2 regions of the Streptomyces sp. NPDC093591 genome follow, and region 2 is predicted to be linked to the other one. Evidence: riboswitches for the same ligand, from Rfam matches in the RefSeq annotation. Region 2 holds a riboswitch; the other holds the start of a gene.
What was found. Region 2 has a riboswitch for glycine ahead of gcvP (aminomethyl-transferring glycine dehydrogenase). Riboswitches for the same ligand answer to the same signal wherever they lie in the genome.
Positions count from the first base shown of each region.

Region 1: it holds a riboswitch for glycine, as region 2 does, so the genes downstream of both, gcvT (glycine cleavage system aminomethyltransferase GcvT) here and gcvP (aminomethyl-transferring glycine dehydrogenase) in region 2, are expected to answer to the same signal.

Region 1 is NZ_JBIWIY010000027.1:79,292-87,554, forward strand. Features, by position in the region: gene ACIREI_RS42040 (ABC transporter permease) at 1-603, opposite strand, end outside; gene ACIREI_RS42045 (enhanced serine sensitivity protein SseB C-terminal domain-containing protein) at 965-1,759, opposite strand; gene ACIREI_RS42050 (enhanced serine sensitivity protein SseB) at 1,972-2,775, opposite strand; gene ACIREI_RS42055 (AAA family ATPase) at 2,869-3,543, opposite strand; glycine riboswitch at 3,713-3,811, shown strand; gene gcvT (glycine cleavage system aminomethyltransferase GcvT) at 3,976-5,097, shown strand; gene gcvH (glycine cleavage system protein GcvH) at 5,263-5,640, shown strand; gene glyA (serine hydroxymethyltransferase) at 5,656-6,927, shown strand; gene ACIREI_RS42075 (L-serine ammonia-lyase) at 7,014-8,263, shown strand, end outside.
Region 2 is NZ_JBIWIY010000017.1:266,947-275,209, reverse strand. Features, by position in the region: gene ACIREI_RS32990 (DNA polymerase IV) at 1-320, shown strand, start outside; gene ACIREI_RS32985 (PRC-barrel domain-containing protein) at 1,291-1,698, opposite strand; glycine riboswitch at 1,813-1,909, shown strand; gene gcvP (aminomethyl-transferring glycine dehydrogenase) at 2,088-4,973, shown strand; gene ACIREI_RS32975 (molybdopterin-binding protein) at 5,040-5,459, opposite strand; gene ACIREI_RS32970 (hypothetical protein) at 5,540-5,992, opposite strand; gene ACIREI_RS32965 (amino acid transporter) at 6,169-8,124, opposite strand.

The DNA of each region.
Region 1 (8,263 bases), on a different contig from region 2:
GATCACGAAGATCAGCACAGTGATGTGCAGCGGCAGGCCCTCCAGCCCGAAGGCACCGCCCTGCAGGGTGGCCGAGATGGAGATGGCGAACAGCAGGAGAGGGAACGCCAGGAAGGTGTCCATCATCCGGCTGATGATCGTGTCGACCCGGCCGCCGTAGTAGCCGGCCACCACGCCGAGGATCGTGCCGATCGTGTTGGACAGGATCGTGGCGCCGAAGGCGACGACCAGTGAGACCCAGGAGCCCTCGAGGATGCGGGTGGCGATGTCGCGGCCGAACTTCGGCTCGACACCGAGCGGATGATCCCAGCTCATGCCGCCGAAGTCGCCCTTGGGCAGCGAGGTGTTGGGGTCGATGAGGTCCTGGTTCAGGGCGTTCGGGTCCAGTCCGAAGAGGGCCTGGATGGGTCGGGAGAGCACCGCCAGCAGGATCAGCAGGATGACGATGACGCCGCCGGCGACGGCCACCTTGTCCCTCTTGAAACGGGTCCAGGCGATCTGCCCGAGAGACCGGCCCTCGATCTGCTTGGACTCGACACCCTTCAGCACGGCCTCGGGCTGGGCCTCGGCCTGCGATCCGGTGGTCTCGATCGGTGCCGTCACGGTGAGTTTGACCCCTCTCGGCCGACGGTCGTCGGCCCCCTGGCTGCCGCTGTAGCGGTTGCTTCCACTCGTACACAGGACCGACCGGCCCGTGTCTAGCGGGGAGTCTTCAACGCTTTGGCGATCTGTTGCCAGAGTTGGCGGGGAAAGGATGCGTAACCGTGATGCTGTCTGGTGGGTTCCGTTATTCGAACACCAGGTAACGGCGGCCGGACGCGCGCCAGTTGGGGCGTATGAGGATGGACCGGGACCTTCCGATCGCATCTACGCGCGAAGATCTACCTGCGAAACCGAAGTCGACGGCCGCGTACGGCTACGACAGCCGGGCTGCGGACTGAACAGTAGGTTAGCCGCCGGATGATCAGTAACGGCCCTGTGCCGGTGGGTAGCCGTACCCGGCGGCCGGCGCCTGCGCGGGGGCGTGTGCCTCACGGTCGTAGAAGGGGCGGGCGCTGGCCCGCATCCACATGGCGACCGGGTCGTACTCGTCGGACATCGCCACGGTGGAGACCGGCAGCCCGTCCGGACACGCGCCGATCGACTGCAGCATCATCGAGCGCACCGAGTCCACGGCGGGCGGGCTGGTGTCGTACACGTCGAGCCCGATGGCGAGATACGGCGCGCCGAGCGCGGGCTGCACCCAGGCACGGCGCAGGGAGCGGACGGCCGGGGTGCGGTGGGCGTTCTGCGCGAGCAGGGCGTAGAACTGCGGGATGTCGATGCCGGGCTCGGACAGGCGCAGGGGACCGGCGGGCTGGCGGTCCAGGCCGGTGGCGATGCGGCGCAGGTCGAGCCAGGGGATGCCGACGCCGCCGCCCGGGGCGTGCGGGTTCAGCCACAGGCCGTAGTGGTCCGGGTAGAGGGTGCGGGCCACGTCGACTCCGTCGACCACCTCGTAACTGCGGTTCCAGCCGCTGGCCGACAGCTCCTGGGCGGAGGTGACGCACGGGGCGTAGCCGTGGCCGTCGACCTCCATGTTTCCGTACTGGGCGTCCGGTGAGCCGGCCTGGCCGTGCCACAGCAGCATCCAGACCTGGCCGGCGGACGGGGTCGCGAGCGCGCGCAGGAGGGCCTCGTAGGCGTCGTAGCGCCCGGGCGTCACCTGGCGCAGCATGTGCTCGACCTGACCGGTCGAGGTGGTGCCGCTCGCGCTCACCTTTTACCGCCCCTTCGGGAAACGTCGTGACTCCGTCGGTTTGGCCGACCGAGTGATGAGCCCAGCTTAGGCGCTCCGCTGGGAGAGCCGGGGAGCTCGGGACTTGATGCGGTCTGTCGTCTGCGGGTTCATTGTGGCTGGTCGCGCCCACGCGGCGGAGCCGCACATCGATGCAGCCCCGCGCCCCTGATGGGGCGCTGCCCCCAGGGGGTTCAAAAATCCCGCTGGTAGAAGGGACGGACTCTCTGGCGCATCCACTCGATCACCGGGTCCTGGGCCACGTCCAGCAGGACCAGGTTGACCGGCCAGGGGGCCGGGGCGCGGCCGAGAGCCCGGGCGAGGGCGTCCATGGGGGCGGCGCGCAGGTCGCCTTCCCAGTGGGCGAGTTCCACGCCTATGAACATCACCGGCTCGGCCGTCTCGATCGCCGCGAGGCAGCGGCGGGCCGTCACGACCACGCCGGTTTCGGCGAACTCGGCCGACGCCGCCGCGAGGAAGTCGATGGGGTCGTCCTGCCAGTCGGGTTCGTAGAGCTTGACGCGGCCGCCGGAGTTGAGGCCGTCCAGCGGGGTGCGGCCCACCCGGCACAGGTCGGCCACCGCCGCCGGGGGCAGCGGGACGCCGACCACGCCTTCCGGGTTCAGGGCGATGCCCACCTGCGGGGGCAGACCGCGGGCGAACTCCACGGCGGGGGCGACGGTGTACGACATGTGGGAGCCGACGACCTGGCGGAACTGTTCCTCGGAGCTGAAGACCGGGACGTACGCCTGGCCCCCCATCTCCACCGTGGGCAGGTCCAGCGGGCCGCTGTGCGGGCCGCCGCCGCCCGGCAGGGGCACCCAGACGAAGCTGCGGCCCAGCACCTCGAGGATCCGGCCGCCCGCCGAGGGCAGGCCGAGGGAGGCCGAGAGCACCTCCTCCAGTTCGTTGCCGGGCCACCCGCCGTGGGGATGGGGGTGTGCCGGTGCCGGGAAGTCCGCGGGGAGATCCGCCGGGAGGTCCGCTGGGAAGTCCATCTACGCTCAACCGCCTGCTGTGAACCGCTGCTGTGGCCCAAAAGGCTAGCGGGTGACCACTCCCTGCAGGTCTACGGACGCCCAGGACCTGTCCTAGCCCGTGAAGTCGATCCGGCGCAGGACGTCCGCCGCCTCCCGGTCGATCAGCACCGCCGAGCCGCAGCCCTGGGGCAGGTGCCCCTTCTCCACCGAGCGCAGCAGGCGGGCGGCCGCTCTGCGGTGGCGCAGGAAGGCATAGCGGGAGACGCCCCGCCCGCGTTCGCGCTGGCCCTCCAGGGCGGTGCCCGGGGGGACGTCGAGCAGCAGCAGGTGCAGGGTGCCGCCGCGGCGGCGGGCCTCGCGGGCCAGCCAGCCGCGCACCCAGGCCTGCGTACCGCAGTCGTGCACGACGACGCCCTCGCCGGAGCGCAGGGCCCGGCGCAGTCCGGCGTAGTGCGCGAGGCGGACCAGGGGGCGGTAGACGGCGTAGGGAAGGAAGCGTGGCATACGGGCGGCCCAGCGGTCCCGGGTGTCCTGGGAGTCGATGCGGGTGCCCTTCACGGTGCGGCGCATCAGCGTCGACTTGCCGCTGCCGGGCAGGCCGGTGATCACCACGAGGTCCTCGGGGCCGAAGAGCAGGGCGTGCGGGCTGTGGCCGGAACGCTCGCGCAGGTCGCGGACCACGGGTGCGAGACGCGTACCGCGGGCTTCGGCGGCCGGGGCCGCGGGCTGCTTGGGCAGCGCGATGCCCGAGGTCGTGGCATACGCCGTCGTGCGGTTCACCGTCATCGTCCTCCTCCGGGGTCAGGGATACCCATCCCCACTGAGCGTAAAGAGAAGGTAATAGAGGATCTCTCGGTTTTTGTTCTCTTCCTGCCACAAGCCGGTTACAGACGCGGCCTGCCCCAGAACCGTCCCGGCATGCAATGATGTTCGCGCCAACTGCATACCGGCCGTTTGAATCCGCGCGGGAGAGTCCCTGGCAGTGCATCGCCGGGGCGCCGAAGGAGCAAGTCCCTCCCTTGAATCTCTCAGGCCCCGTTACCGCGCGGGCGAGGCACATCTGAAAAGCGGGCCGCTCCCTCTCTCTTCGAGACGCGTGGCTCCACCCAAGGTGCAAGCCGTGATCGTCCCTGTGGCGGTCGTGGCGAACCTCTCAGGTTCCGATGACAGATGGGGAGGAACGACCTCGCCCGTCATGCCTTGGGAGACATCCGTCCGATGAGCAGTACAGAAGAACTCCGTCACACCGCGCTCGATGCCCTGCATCGCTCGCTCGGCGCGACGATGACCGACTTCGCCGGCTGGGACATGCCCCTGCGCTACGGCTCCGAGCGCGACGAGCACAACGCCGTAAGGACCAAGGCCGGCCTGTTCGACCTCTCCCACATGGGCGAGATCACCGTGACGGGGCCCGAAGCGGCTCAGCTGCTGAACTACGCCCTCGTCGGCGACATCGCCTCCGTCCGTGTGGGCCGCGCCCGCTACACCATGATCTGCCGGGCCGACGGCGGCATCCTGGACGACCTGATCGTCTACCGGCTCGCCGAGACCGAGTACATGGTCGTCGCCAACGCCTCCAACGCCCAGGTGGTGCTGGACGCGCTGACCGAGCGGGCGGCCGGCTTCGACGCCGAGGTGCGCGACGACCGGGACGCCTACGCGTTGATCGCCGTCCAGGGCCCGCAGTCCCCCGGCATCCTGAAGTCCCTCACCGACGCCGACCTCGACGGCCTGAAGTACTACGCCGGCCTGCCCGGCACCGTCGCCGGCGTGCCCGCCCTCATCGCGCGCACCGGCTACACCGGCGAGGACGGCTTCGAGCTGTTCGTGAAGCCGGAGCACGCCGTCGAGCTGTGGCAGGCGCTGACCAAGGCGGGCGAGGCCGTCGGCCTGGCCCCGTGCGGGCTGTCCTGCCGGGACACGCTGCGCCTGGAGGCGGGCATGCCGCTGTACGGCCATGAGCTGTCGACCTCCCTCACCCCCTTCGACGCCGGGCTCGGCCGGGTGGTGAAGTTCGAGAAGGAGGGCGACTTCGTCGGGCGTGAGGCGCTGGCCGCGGCAGCCTCCCGTGCCTCGGAGAACCCGCCGCGCGTCCTGGTCGGCCTGGTCGCCGAGGGGCGTCGCGTCCCGCGCGCCGGGTACCCGGTCGTCGCCGGCGGCGAGGTCATCGGCGAGGTCACCTCGGGTGCCCCCTCCCCCACGCTGGGCAAGCCGATCGCGATGGCGTACGTCGACGCGGCGCACTCGGCGCCGGGCACGGCCGGGGTCGGCGTGGACATCCGCGGCAGCCACGAGCCGTACGAGGTGGTGGCGCTGCCGTTCTACAAGCGGCAGAAGTAGCGCCGGAAGCACCAGACTGGCCGAGAACCGGAAGCACCGGACCGGCCGAGAAATACAGACCGACAGCGGCCCGTGCGTGACCCTGCGCACATTTCCGCTGCTCACGCACGTTTCCAGCAGTCCCCCATCCCTCACCACTCCCGCGCGTACAGGAGAATTCAGGCCATGAGCAACCCCCAGCAGCTGCGCTACAGCAAGGAGCACGAGTGGCTGTCGACCGCCGAGGACGGCGTCGCGACAGTCGGCATCACCGAGTTCGCGGCCAACGCGCTCGGCGATGTCGTCTACGCCCAGCTCCCCGAGGTCGGCTCGACGGTGACCGCGGGTGACACCTGCGGTGAGCTGGAGTCGACCAAGTCGGTGTCGGACCTGTACTCCCCGGTCACCGGCGAGATCACCGAGATCAACGAGGACGTGGTGAACGACCCGGCGCTGGTGAACTCCGCCCCCTTCGAGGGCGGCTGGCTGTTCAAGGTACGCGTCACGGAGGAGCCGGCCGACCTGCTCTCCGCCGACGAGTACGACGCCCACACCGCCGGCTGAGGAGCCGTATCCCCCATGTCTGACAAGTCGCTTCTGAACACGCCCCTGCACGAGCTCGACCCGGCCGTCGCCGCCGCGCTCGACGCCGAGCTGGAGCGCCAGCAGTCCACCCTGGAGATGATCGCCTCCGAGAACTTCGCGCCGGTCGCGGTCATGGAGGCACAGGGCTCGGTCGCCACCAACAAGTACGCCGAGGGCTACCCCGGCCGGCGCTACTACGGCGGCTGCGAGCATGTCGACGTCGCCGAGCAGATCGCCATCGACCGGGTCAAGGAGCTGTTCGGCGCCGAGTACGCCAACGTCCAGCCCCACTCCGGCGCCTCCGCCAACCAGGCCGCCCTGTTCGCCCTGGCCCAGCCCGGCGACACCATCCTCGGCCTGGACCTGGCCCACGGCGGCCACCTCACCCACGGGATGCGGCTGAACTTCTCCGGCAAGCAGTTCAAGGTCGTCCCGTACCACGTGGACGACTCCGGCCTGGTGGACATGGCCGAGGTCGAGCGGCTCGCCAAGGAGCACCGGCCGAAGGTGATCATCGCCGGGTGGTCGGCGTACCCGCGGCAGCTGGACTTCGCCGAGTTCCGGCGGATCGCGGACGAGGTCGAGGCGTACCTGTGGGTCGACATGGCGCACTTCGCGGGCCTGGTCGCCGCCGGTCTCCACCCGAACCCGGTCGAGTACGCGGACGTCGTCACCTCCACCACCCACAAGACGCTGGGCGGCCCGCGTGGCGGCATCATCCTCGCGAAGAAGGACTTCGCGAAGAAGCTGAACTCGTCCGTCTTCCCGGGCTTCCAGGGCGGCCCCCTGGAGCACGTGATCGCGGCCAAGGCGGTCTCCTTCAAGGTCGCCGCGAGCGAGGAGTTCAAGGAGCGTCAGCGTCGTACGGTCGAGGGCGCGCAGATCCTCGCCGAGCGGCTGACGGCCGACGACGCCCGCGCGGCCGGCGTGAACGTCCTGTCCGGCGGCACCGACGTGCACCTGATCCTGGTCGACCTGCGCGAGTCCGAGCTGGACGGCCAGCAGGCCGAGGACCGCCTCCACGAGGTCGGCATCACGGTCAACCGCAACGCCGTCCCGAACGACCCGCGCCCGCCGATGGTGACCTCGGGCCTGCGCATCGGCACGCCCGCCCTGGCCACCCGTGGCTTCACGGCCGAGGACTTCACCGAGGTCGCGGACGTCATCGCCGAGACGCTCAAGCCGTCCTACGACGCCGAGTCCCTCAAGGCCCGGGTCAGGGCACTGGCGGACAAGCACCCGCTGTACCCCGGTCTGAACAAGTAGTTCCTTTTTGTGGGGTGTCCCGCACACTCGTAGGAGAACGGGACACCCCACCCCCTTGCACCACCCCCCGTATTGAGGAGTCCCCCGTGGCCATCTCGGTCTTCGACCTGTTCTCGATCGGCATCGGCCCGTCCAGCTCCCACACGGTCGGCCCCATGCGCGCGGCACGCATGTTCGCCCGCAGGCTGCGCAACGAGGGTCTGCTGGACTCCGTCGCGTCCGTACGATGCGAGCTGTACGGCTCCCTGGGCGCGACCGGCCACGGCCACGGCACCCCCAAGGCCGTGCTGCTCGGCCTGGAGGACGCCTCACCTCGCACGGTGGACGTGGAGACGGCGGACGAGCGGGTGGAGGCGATCAAGGAAGCGGGCCTGCTGCGTCTGCTCGGCGAGCGCGACATCCCGTTCTCCTTCGACGACGACCTGATCCTGCACCGCCGTAAAGCACTCCCCTACCACGCGAACGGCATGACGATCTGGGCGTACGACGCGTCCGGCGGGGAGCTGCTGTCCAAGACGTACTACTCGGTGGGCGGCGGCTTCGTCGTCGACGAGGAGGCGGTCGGCGCGGACCGCATCAAGCTGGACGACACGGTCCTGAAGTACCCCTTCCGCACGGGCGACGAGTTGCTGCGCCTGACGCAGGAGACGGGCCTGTCGATCTCGTCGCTGATGCTGGAGAACGAGCGGGCCTGGCGCACGGAGGAGGAGATCCGTGCGGGCCTGCTGGAGATCTGGCGGGTGATGCGGGAGTGCGTGTCGCGGGGGATGTCGCGGGAGGGCATTCTGCCGGGCGGCCTGAAGGTCCGCCGCCGGGCGGCGAACACGGCCCGCAAGCTGCGCTCCGAGGGCGACCCGAAGGCGCTCGCCATGGAGTGGATCACGCTCTACGCGATGGCCGTGAACGAGGAGAACGCGGCGGGCGGCCGGGTCGTGACCGCGCCGACCAACGGAGCCGCGGGAATCATCCCGGCCGTACTCCACTACTACATCAACTTCGTGCCGGGCGCGGACGACGAAGGCGCGGTCCGCTTCCTGCTGGCCGCCGGCGCCATCGGCATGCTCTTCAAGGAGAACGCGTCCATCTCCGGCGCCGAGGTCGGCTGCCAGGGCGAGGTGGGCTCGGCCTGCTCGATGGCCGCCGGTGCTCTCGCCGAGGTCCTCGGCGGCAGCCCCGAACAGGTCGAGAACGCCGCCGAGATCGGCATGGAACACAACCTCGGCCTCACCTGTGACCCGGTCGGCGGCCTCGTCCAGATCCCCTGCATCGAGCGCAACGGCATGGCCGCGGTGAAGGCGGTCACGGCGGCGCGGATGGCGATGCGCGGGGACGGCTC
Region 2 (8,263 bases):
GGCGGTGGCCTGCGGGGCACGATGTGCGGCATGCCGAGTACGGGCATGGATGGGTGCAGGGGAGTGGGCTTGGGCGGGTGACTGTGCGGTTTGAGACGCCTGAGTCGTCGGAGCCGGGGCGGGTGCGGACGTTTCGGGTTGATGATCCGGGGTTGGAGGCGGCGGATCCGTTGCCGTTGGTGCGGAGGAGACCTGGAGGGGGTGGGGGTGGCAGTGAGGGTGAGGAGTCTGGGGCCGGTGGGGTTTTAGAGGCGGGGGACTGCGAATTGCCGGAGAGGGACGGTGGGGGCGTGGGGGAGGCGTCTGTGGCGTCTGGATAGGAGGGGGCGGGGTTGGAGCTGTCGTGCGGTTGCATGGCTGGCGTGGGTCGGCTTGGGGGCGCCGCCGTGGGGGTGGGGGACGCTTGCCCGCGTTGGCGGGGTGCCGCTGCGCCCACCCGTGCCGCCCCAGCGGCACGACTGCCCGCAGCTGGGGGCGCTGAGCGGCGGTGTCTGCTGCAGTCGCGTGCTGGTTGCGGGGGTGGGCGGTCGGAGCGTCGCGGCGCTCGCTGATATGGCTGGCGGGGTAGGGCGGTTCGTCGTGTGGTTGTGTCGGCAGTGTGACCGCTGGAGAGGGTCCCTTTTGCGGGGCGGGCGCAGCTGGGCGCCGTCCTGTAGGGGCTGTGCGAGGCTGCGCACGCTTGGGCCGGCCGTCCTGGTCGATGACGTCTCGCGGCAGGTCAAGGCCGGACTGGCGGCCGATCCAGTCGCCCTCTACCCACAGTTCGCCGCCGCCTGACGGCCCCTGACTGCCGCCCCTGATCACACCGGCAGGAGGCGCGCCACCAGCGGCTGAGGTGCCGGGCGGTGCGGCGCTCGTGCATCTCGACCAGCTACGCAAGTGTGGCAGGCCGTCCTGTAGGGGCGTCGCGGCGGGTACGCACGCCGCGGGCCGACCGGTAGGCGCATCCGTGGCTACGGACTGCTGGGACGGCGCGTTCTGCGGGGGCGTCGGCAACTGCTTACGTTGGGCGGCTCGTGCTGGAGGCGCCTCGCAGCCGTGTGCGTCGGCAGGCTGTAGCTGCGCAGGCTGGGCGGCGTGTCCTGTACGGGTGGGGCCTCGGCAGCTGTATGCGTTGGCGGACTGTAGCTGCGCTGGCTGGGACGGTGCGTCCTGTAGGGGGACGTGGGTAGGGGCGCTCCGGCGGTGCGCGGCCTTGGGGTGTCCGCAGTTGTGTCAGTCGGCGGTCTGTTCTGCGGTGGGGCTGTGGGGTGGTTCGTGGGGACAGGTGCCTGGTGTGGTCGGGTGTGATCAGGGGTGGGGGTGGCTTGTTCGGGGGCCGTTGTCTTCTGGGGTTTCCGTGCCGGCCAAGTTGCCGAAGTCTCGGTCCGGGGGTGGGGCGGGAGGGGTCACGTCGAGGCCGTAGTGGTGGTAGAGCTGGAGTTCCTGTTCGGGGGAGAGGTGGCGGCCCACGCCGAAGTCGGGGGCGTCCTTGATCAGGGCTCGGTCGAAGGGGACATGGAGGCTGCCCTCGAGCATTTCGCTGGGCTCCAGAGGGACGAAGGCGTCCCGGGAGAACAGGCCTGTGCGTATCGCGGCCCACTCCGGCACTCCGGTCGCGTCGTCGAGATAGACCTCGTCGATGGTGCCGATCTTGGTGCCGTTGCGGTCGAAGGCCTTGCGGCCGATCAGGTTGCGCGGATCGATGTCGGTCTGCACGGGCCCTCCACTTGGTCGCAACTCATCCGTAAGCACTACGAAAAGGCACTTTGGTGAGCGCGGCCACTCGAAGGTTCGTGCGTTGACCCCGCTGGTACGCTTGCTAGCGGCTGCTGACCCCGTGCGGGAGAGTCCTCCGGACACCATCCGGAGGCGCCGAAGGAGCAAATCCTCCCCGGAATCTCTCAGGCACACGTACCGCACGGACGAGGTCACTCTGGAAAGCAGGGCGGGTGTCGACGGCTTCCGCTCTCACCGACGGTGAAAGCCGGGAGCCCCTGTGGCGATCCCGGTGAAGCTCTCAGGTTGAGATGACAGAGGGGGAGGCCGTCCGGGTACCCGTGCCGTGGTGCCCCTCGAAGGTCGTGTCAGACCAGGAGGCCTCCGTAATGACCGCCCATCGCATTCCGCTCTCCGAGCTCGAACAGGGGATCCCTTTCGAGCAGCGTCATATCGGTCCTGATCATGAGGCTCGGGCCAAGATGCTGGCCCACATCGGGTATGGCTCGCTCGATGAGCTCACCGCCGCCGCGGTGCCGGATGTGATCAAGAACGCCGACTCCCTTGATCTGCCGGGAGCGCGTACCGAGGCCGAGGTGCTCGCCGAGCTGCGGTCGCTCGCCGATCGCAACCAGGTGCTGGACTCGATGATCGGGCTCGGGTACTACGGGACCTTCACGCCGCCGGTCATTCTGCGGAACGTCATGGAGAATCCGGCTTGGTACACCGCTTACACGCCGTATCAGCCCGAGATCTCGCAGGGGCGGCTCGAGGCGCTGCTCAACTTCCAGACCATGGTCGCCGAGCTCACCGGGCTGCCGACCTCCGGTGCCTCGCTGCTCGACGAGGGGACGGCGGCCGCGGAGGCCGTGGCCCTGTCCCGGCGCATGGGGAAGAACAAGAAGGGGCTGTTCCTGGTCGACGCGGACGTGCTGCCGCAGACCGTCGCCGTGATCGAGACCCGGGCCGAGCCGGCCGGCGTGGAGGTCGTCGTCGCCGACCTCAGTGGCGGAATTCCGGCCGACATCGCCGCCCGTGAGATCAACGGCGTGCTCCTTCAGTACCCGGGCGCCTCCGGTGTCGTACGGGACATCAAGCCCGTCATCGAGCAGGCCCATGAGCTTGGTGCCCTCGTCACCGTCGCCGCCGACCTGCTCGCGCTGACGCTGCTGAAGTCGCCCGGTGAGCTCGGGGCGGACATCGCGGTCGGGACGACGCAGCGGTTCGGTGTGCCGATGGGCTTCGGCGGGCCCCACGCCGGCTACATGGCCGTACACGAGAAGTTCGCGCGCAGCCTGCCGGGGCGGCTCGTGGGTGTGTCCGTGGACGCGGACGGGAACAAGGCGTACCGGCTGGCTCTGCAGACGCGTGAGCAGCACATCCGGCGTGAGAAGGCGACCAGCAACATCTGCACCGCTCAGGTGCTGCTCGCCGTGATGGCCGGGATGTACGCCGTGTATCACGGACCCGAGGGGCTGAAGGGCATCGCCCGGCGGACGCATCGGTACGCCTCCGTCCTCGCCGCCGGTCTCACGGCGGGTGGGGTCGAGGTCGTGCATGGCTCCTACTTCGACACGCTGACCGTGCGCGTGCCCGCGAAGGCCGCCGAGATCGTCGCCGCCGCCCGGCAGAACGGCGTCAACCTGCACCTCGTCGACGCCGACCACGTCTCCGTCGCTTGCGACGAGACCACCACGCGGGCCCAACTCGGCGCCGTATGGACGGCGTTCGGGGTCGAGGGGGACATCGAGGCGCTGGACGCGGTGACCGAGGACGCGCTTGCGGGCGGGCTGCTGCGTGGCGACGACTACCTCACGCACCCCGTCTTCCACCAGAACCGCTCCGAGACCGCGATGCTGCGCTACCTGCGCAGGCTCGCCGACCGCGACTACGCGCTGGACCGCGGCATGATCCCGCTCGGGTCCTGCACCATGAAGCTCAACGCCACGACCGAGATGGAGCCGGTCACCTGGCCGGAGTTCGGGCAGCTGCACCCCTTCGCGCCGGCCGAGCAGGCGCAGGGCTATCTGACCCTCATCCGTGAGCTGGAGGAACGTCTCGCCGAGGTCACCGGCTACGACAAGGTGTCGCTGCAGCCCAACGCGGGGTCGCAGGGCGAGCTGGCCGGGCTGCTCGCGGTACGCGGGTACCACCGGGCCAACGGGGACGAGCAGCGGACCGTGTGTCTGATTCCGTCCTCCGCCCATGGGACCAATGCCGCCAGCGCCGTCATGGCCGGCATGAAGGTCGTCGTCGTGAAGACCGCCGAGGACGGTGAGATCGACGTCGAGGACCTGCGGGCCAAGATCGAACAGTACCGGGACGAGCTGTCGGTGCTGATGATCACGTACCCGTCGACGCACGGTGTGTTCGAGGAGCATGTCGCCGACATCTGCGCGCAGGTGCACGAGGCCGGTGGGCAGGTGTACGTCGACGGTGCCAACCTCAACGCCCTGGTGGGGCTTGCCAAGCCCGGGCACTTCGGCGGTGACGTCTCGCACCTGAACCTGCACAAGACCTTCTGCATCCCGCATGGCGGTGGTGGCCCGGGGGTCGGGCCCGTGGGTGTGCGTGCGCATCTGGCGCCGTATCTGCCGAACCACCCGTTGCAGCCCGCGGCCGGTCCGGAGACGGGCGTCGGACCGATCTCCGCCGCGCCCTGGGGGTCCGCCGGGATCCTGCCGATCTCGTGGGCGTACGTCCGGCTCATGGGCGGCGAGGGACTCAAGCGGGCCACACAGGTGGCCGTGCTGTCCGCCAACTACATCGCCAAGCGGCTGGAGCCGCACTACCCGGTGCTCTACACCGGGCCCGGCGGACTCGTCGCGCACGAGTGCATCATCGACCTGCGGCCGCTCACCAAGGCGACCGGTGTCAGCGTCGACGACGTGGCCAAGCGGCTCATCGACTACGGCTTCCACGCGCCGACGATGTCGTTCCCGGTGGCCGGGACGCTGATGATCGAGCCGACCGAGTCCGAGGATCTGATCGAACTCGACCGGTTCTGCGACGCGATGATCGCCATCCGTGCGGAGATTGAGAAGGTCGGGTCGGGTGAGTGGCCCGCCGACGACAACCCCCTGCGGAACGCGCCGCACACCGCCGGGGCGCTGGGCGGGGAGTGGGAGCACGCCTACAGCCGTGAGGAGGCCGTGTTCCCGGCGGGGGTCGCGGCCGCCGACAAGTACTGGCCGCCGGTGCGCCGGATCGACCAGGCCTTCGGCGACCGGAACCTCGTGTGCTCCTGCCCGCCGCTGGACGCGTACGAGGGCTGACGCAGGGGCGCAGGTGAAGGAAGGGCTCCGCCCTGGCCGTACCGGGCCGGGCGGAGCCCTTCCGCGTCACGCCGTCGCCAGGGCCACTTCGGTCGCCTTGATGAGCGCGACGACCGGGGCTCCGGGGGAGAGGGCGAGGTCGGTGGTGGCGTCCCTGGTGATGACCGCGGTCAGGGCTCCGCCCTCCACGGCGATCTTGACCGACGCCATCGCGCCGCCCGTGGCGATGCCGGTGATCGTGCCGGGAAGCCGGTTGCGGATGGACAGGCCGTCGATCGGGGCCGTGGCGAGGGCGATCTCGGTCGCTTTCACGAGGGCGTTCACGGCGGTGCCTTCGGCCAGGCCGAGGTCCTCGACGGCCTCCCGGGTGATCGCCGCCGTGAGGTCCTGGCCGCCGGCGAGGCGGAGCTTGACCGTTGCCATGACCTCGCCGGGGGTGATGGCGGTGATCGTGCCGGGGAGCTGGTTGCGGATGGTCAGGGTCATGGAGGACGCCTCGCATGGGGTGGGGTAGGGGTTTGTCATTGGTTGAGGCTTTTGGGTCGTTCCCTACCGTAGTGCGGGGATCAGGAGATCCCCGACGCCTTGAGGACCGCTTGCGTCGTCGCGTCGTCGATCTGATGCCCCAGCCGCTCCAGTACGTCCGCGCCCTCGCGCAGCGTCCCGCGTTGGCGTGAGCGGCGTACCCCGGTGTCCACCTCGTGCCACAGCAGCGGGTTGGCGACGAGGATCCGCGGGTCCAGTTCCAGGCGGCGGCCGTCCGTGTCGCACAGGGTCAGATGCGCCGAGATGTCGCCGTACTGCCGTACCGTCACCAGCGCGTCCGTGCGCACCGCCTGCCGTCGTACGAGCCCCCGTACCGCCAGCCATCCCGGGCCCGCGGTCACGCGCTGCGGGAGCAGGATCGTGAAGACCACGGCCGTCAGCACCAGCCACAGCAGGGCACGGGGCGGGGTCAGGGTCTGCGCGTCGAAGTCGACCAGCAGGGCCATGCCGAGGAAGGCCAGAGCGCAGCCCATGGCGAAGCGAGCGTTGACACGCCAGTGGCGGTCGCCGGTCGGGGCCGGACGCGGTCTGCTTCCTCCGGACGGCACGGTGCAGACGGTAGGGGCCCTGGCGCCGGAACGGCCGCCGTTGACGGTGGTCTGACGCCTTACGGTGCAACCTTGACGCGATCCTGATGGCCGCGGCCGTTTCAGCCGGTGTGCACCCGGGGCCTGCGGTCCCGGTCCGGCTCCGCCTCGCGCAGCACCTCGCGGGTGACCGGGGCGACCTCGCCCTGGCCGAAGAGGAAGAAGCGCAGGAAGTTCGCGAAGGGGTTTCCCTCGGTCCACTCGAAGTAGACGTGCGGGATGCGGCCGGTCGTGTCGCGGACGTGCAGGAGCAGTGCGGCCAGGGCGTTGGAGACGGACGATGATTCCAGGGTCAGGACGCGGTAGCGGTTGTGCAGGACTTCGCCGCGTACGGTCAGGCCGGACTCGAACTCGGACGGGTCGGTGACCGTCACCTCGACGAAGACGAAGTCCTCCTGGTCGGGGATGTCGTTGTCCGCCCGGATCTGCTCGATCTTGTCGCGGTACTCGGCGGTGTCCCGCCGGTCGGGCTCATTGGCGATGAACCGGATCTTGCGGCTGGCCATGTCCCGGATGAAACGTTCCGCCATGTCGTCGAGCGCCACGTCGGTCACGCGCAGTTCGAAGGCGCGGGCCAGCCGGGACAGGAGCGAGACCACGATGATGCCGGCGATGAAGCAGGCGCCGATCTTCACACCGTCGGGGCGCTCGATGACGTTCATGACGGTCGTGTAGAGGAACACCGCCGAGATGACCGCGAAGGCGAGGAACCATGTGCGCTGACCGGCCTTGTGGGCCGCGATCGTCACGGCGATCGCGGCGGAGCTGATCAGGACCAGCACGCCTGTGGCGTACGCGCCGCCCTGGGCGTCGACGTCGGCGTCGAAGATCCAGGTGACCAGGAAGGCGATGAGCGTGAAGACGATGACCATCGGGCGCACCGCGCGTGCCCAGTGCGGGGCCATGCCGTAGCGGGGCAGATAGCGGGGCATCAGGTTGAGCAGGCCGGCCATGGCGGAGGCGCCGGCGAACCACAGGATGGCGATCGTCGAGACGTCGTAGATCGTGCCGAAGGCACCGCCGAGGTACTCGTGTGCGAGGAACGCCAGCGCGCGGCCGTTGGCCTGGCCGCCCGACTCGAACTCCTTCTCGGGGATGAGGAGTGTGGTGATGAAGCTCGTGGTGATCAGGAAGCAGCTCATGATCAGGGCGGCGGTGGTGAGCAGCTTCTTCGTGTCCCGAATCCGGCCCGTCGGCCGTTCCTCGGTGTCGGCCGGGTCGCCCTTGACGTGGGGCATCACGGCGACGCCGGTCTCGAAGCCGGAGAGGCCGAGGGCGAGCTTGGGGAAGACGACCAGGGCGACGCCGATCATGACGAAGACGTTGCCGTGTTCGGCCGTGAGGGCGCTGGACCAGTCGGCGACGACGTGCCCCTCGGTGAGGACGTGGTACAGGCCGACGACCACGACGACGGCGTTCAGTGCGAGGTAGATGCCGACGAGGGCGACCGCGACGCCGATCGCCTCAAGGAAGCCCTTGAGGAAGACCGCGCCGAGCAGGGCCACGAGAATGAGGGTGATCAGCATCTGCTGGTCGTGCAGGGCGCTGTTCAGGTGCGGGTTCTCGACCAGGTGGGTCGAGGCGTCGGCCGCCGACAGGGTGATGGTGATCAGGAAGTCGGTGGCGGCGAAGCCGAGCAGGGTCAGGACGAACAGCTTGCCCTTCCAGAAGGTCAGGAGCCGTTCCAGCATCGCGATCGAGCCCTCGCCGTGGGGGCTCTCCTCGGCCACGCGGCGGTAGACCGGCAGGGCGCCCGCCAGGGTGACCACGACCAGGACGATGGTCGCGATCGGGGAGAGCAGGCCGGCGGCGAGCGCGGCGATGCCCGGCTGGTAACCGAGGGTCGAGAAGTAGTCGACGCCGGTGAGGCACATGACGCGGTACCAGGGCTGGCCCTTGTGCTCGGGTTCGGGTTCGGGCCGCTCCGCCTGTCGGCCATGCCCCTTGCCCATGTCGGACAGGCCCTCCAGCATCCAGGCGCGCAGGCGACTGGGCGGGGGGTGTTCGGTGGTGGCCATCGGCGTGCTCCTGATGTGCGGCGTGCGGATCCGGCCATCACGCGGACGGCGGCACCAGCGTAAACAGAGAGTGACGCATGGGCCCACGGATCAGGGGGCTGTGGGCGTCAAGCTTCCGTTAAGACTCGCCGTGTCGGCG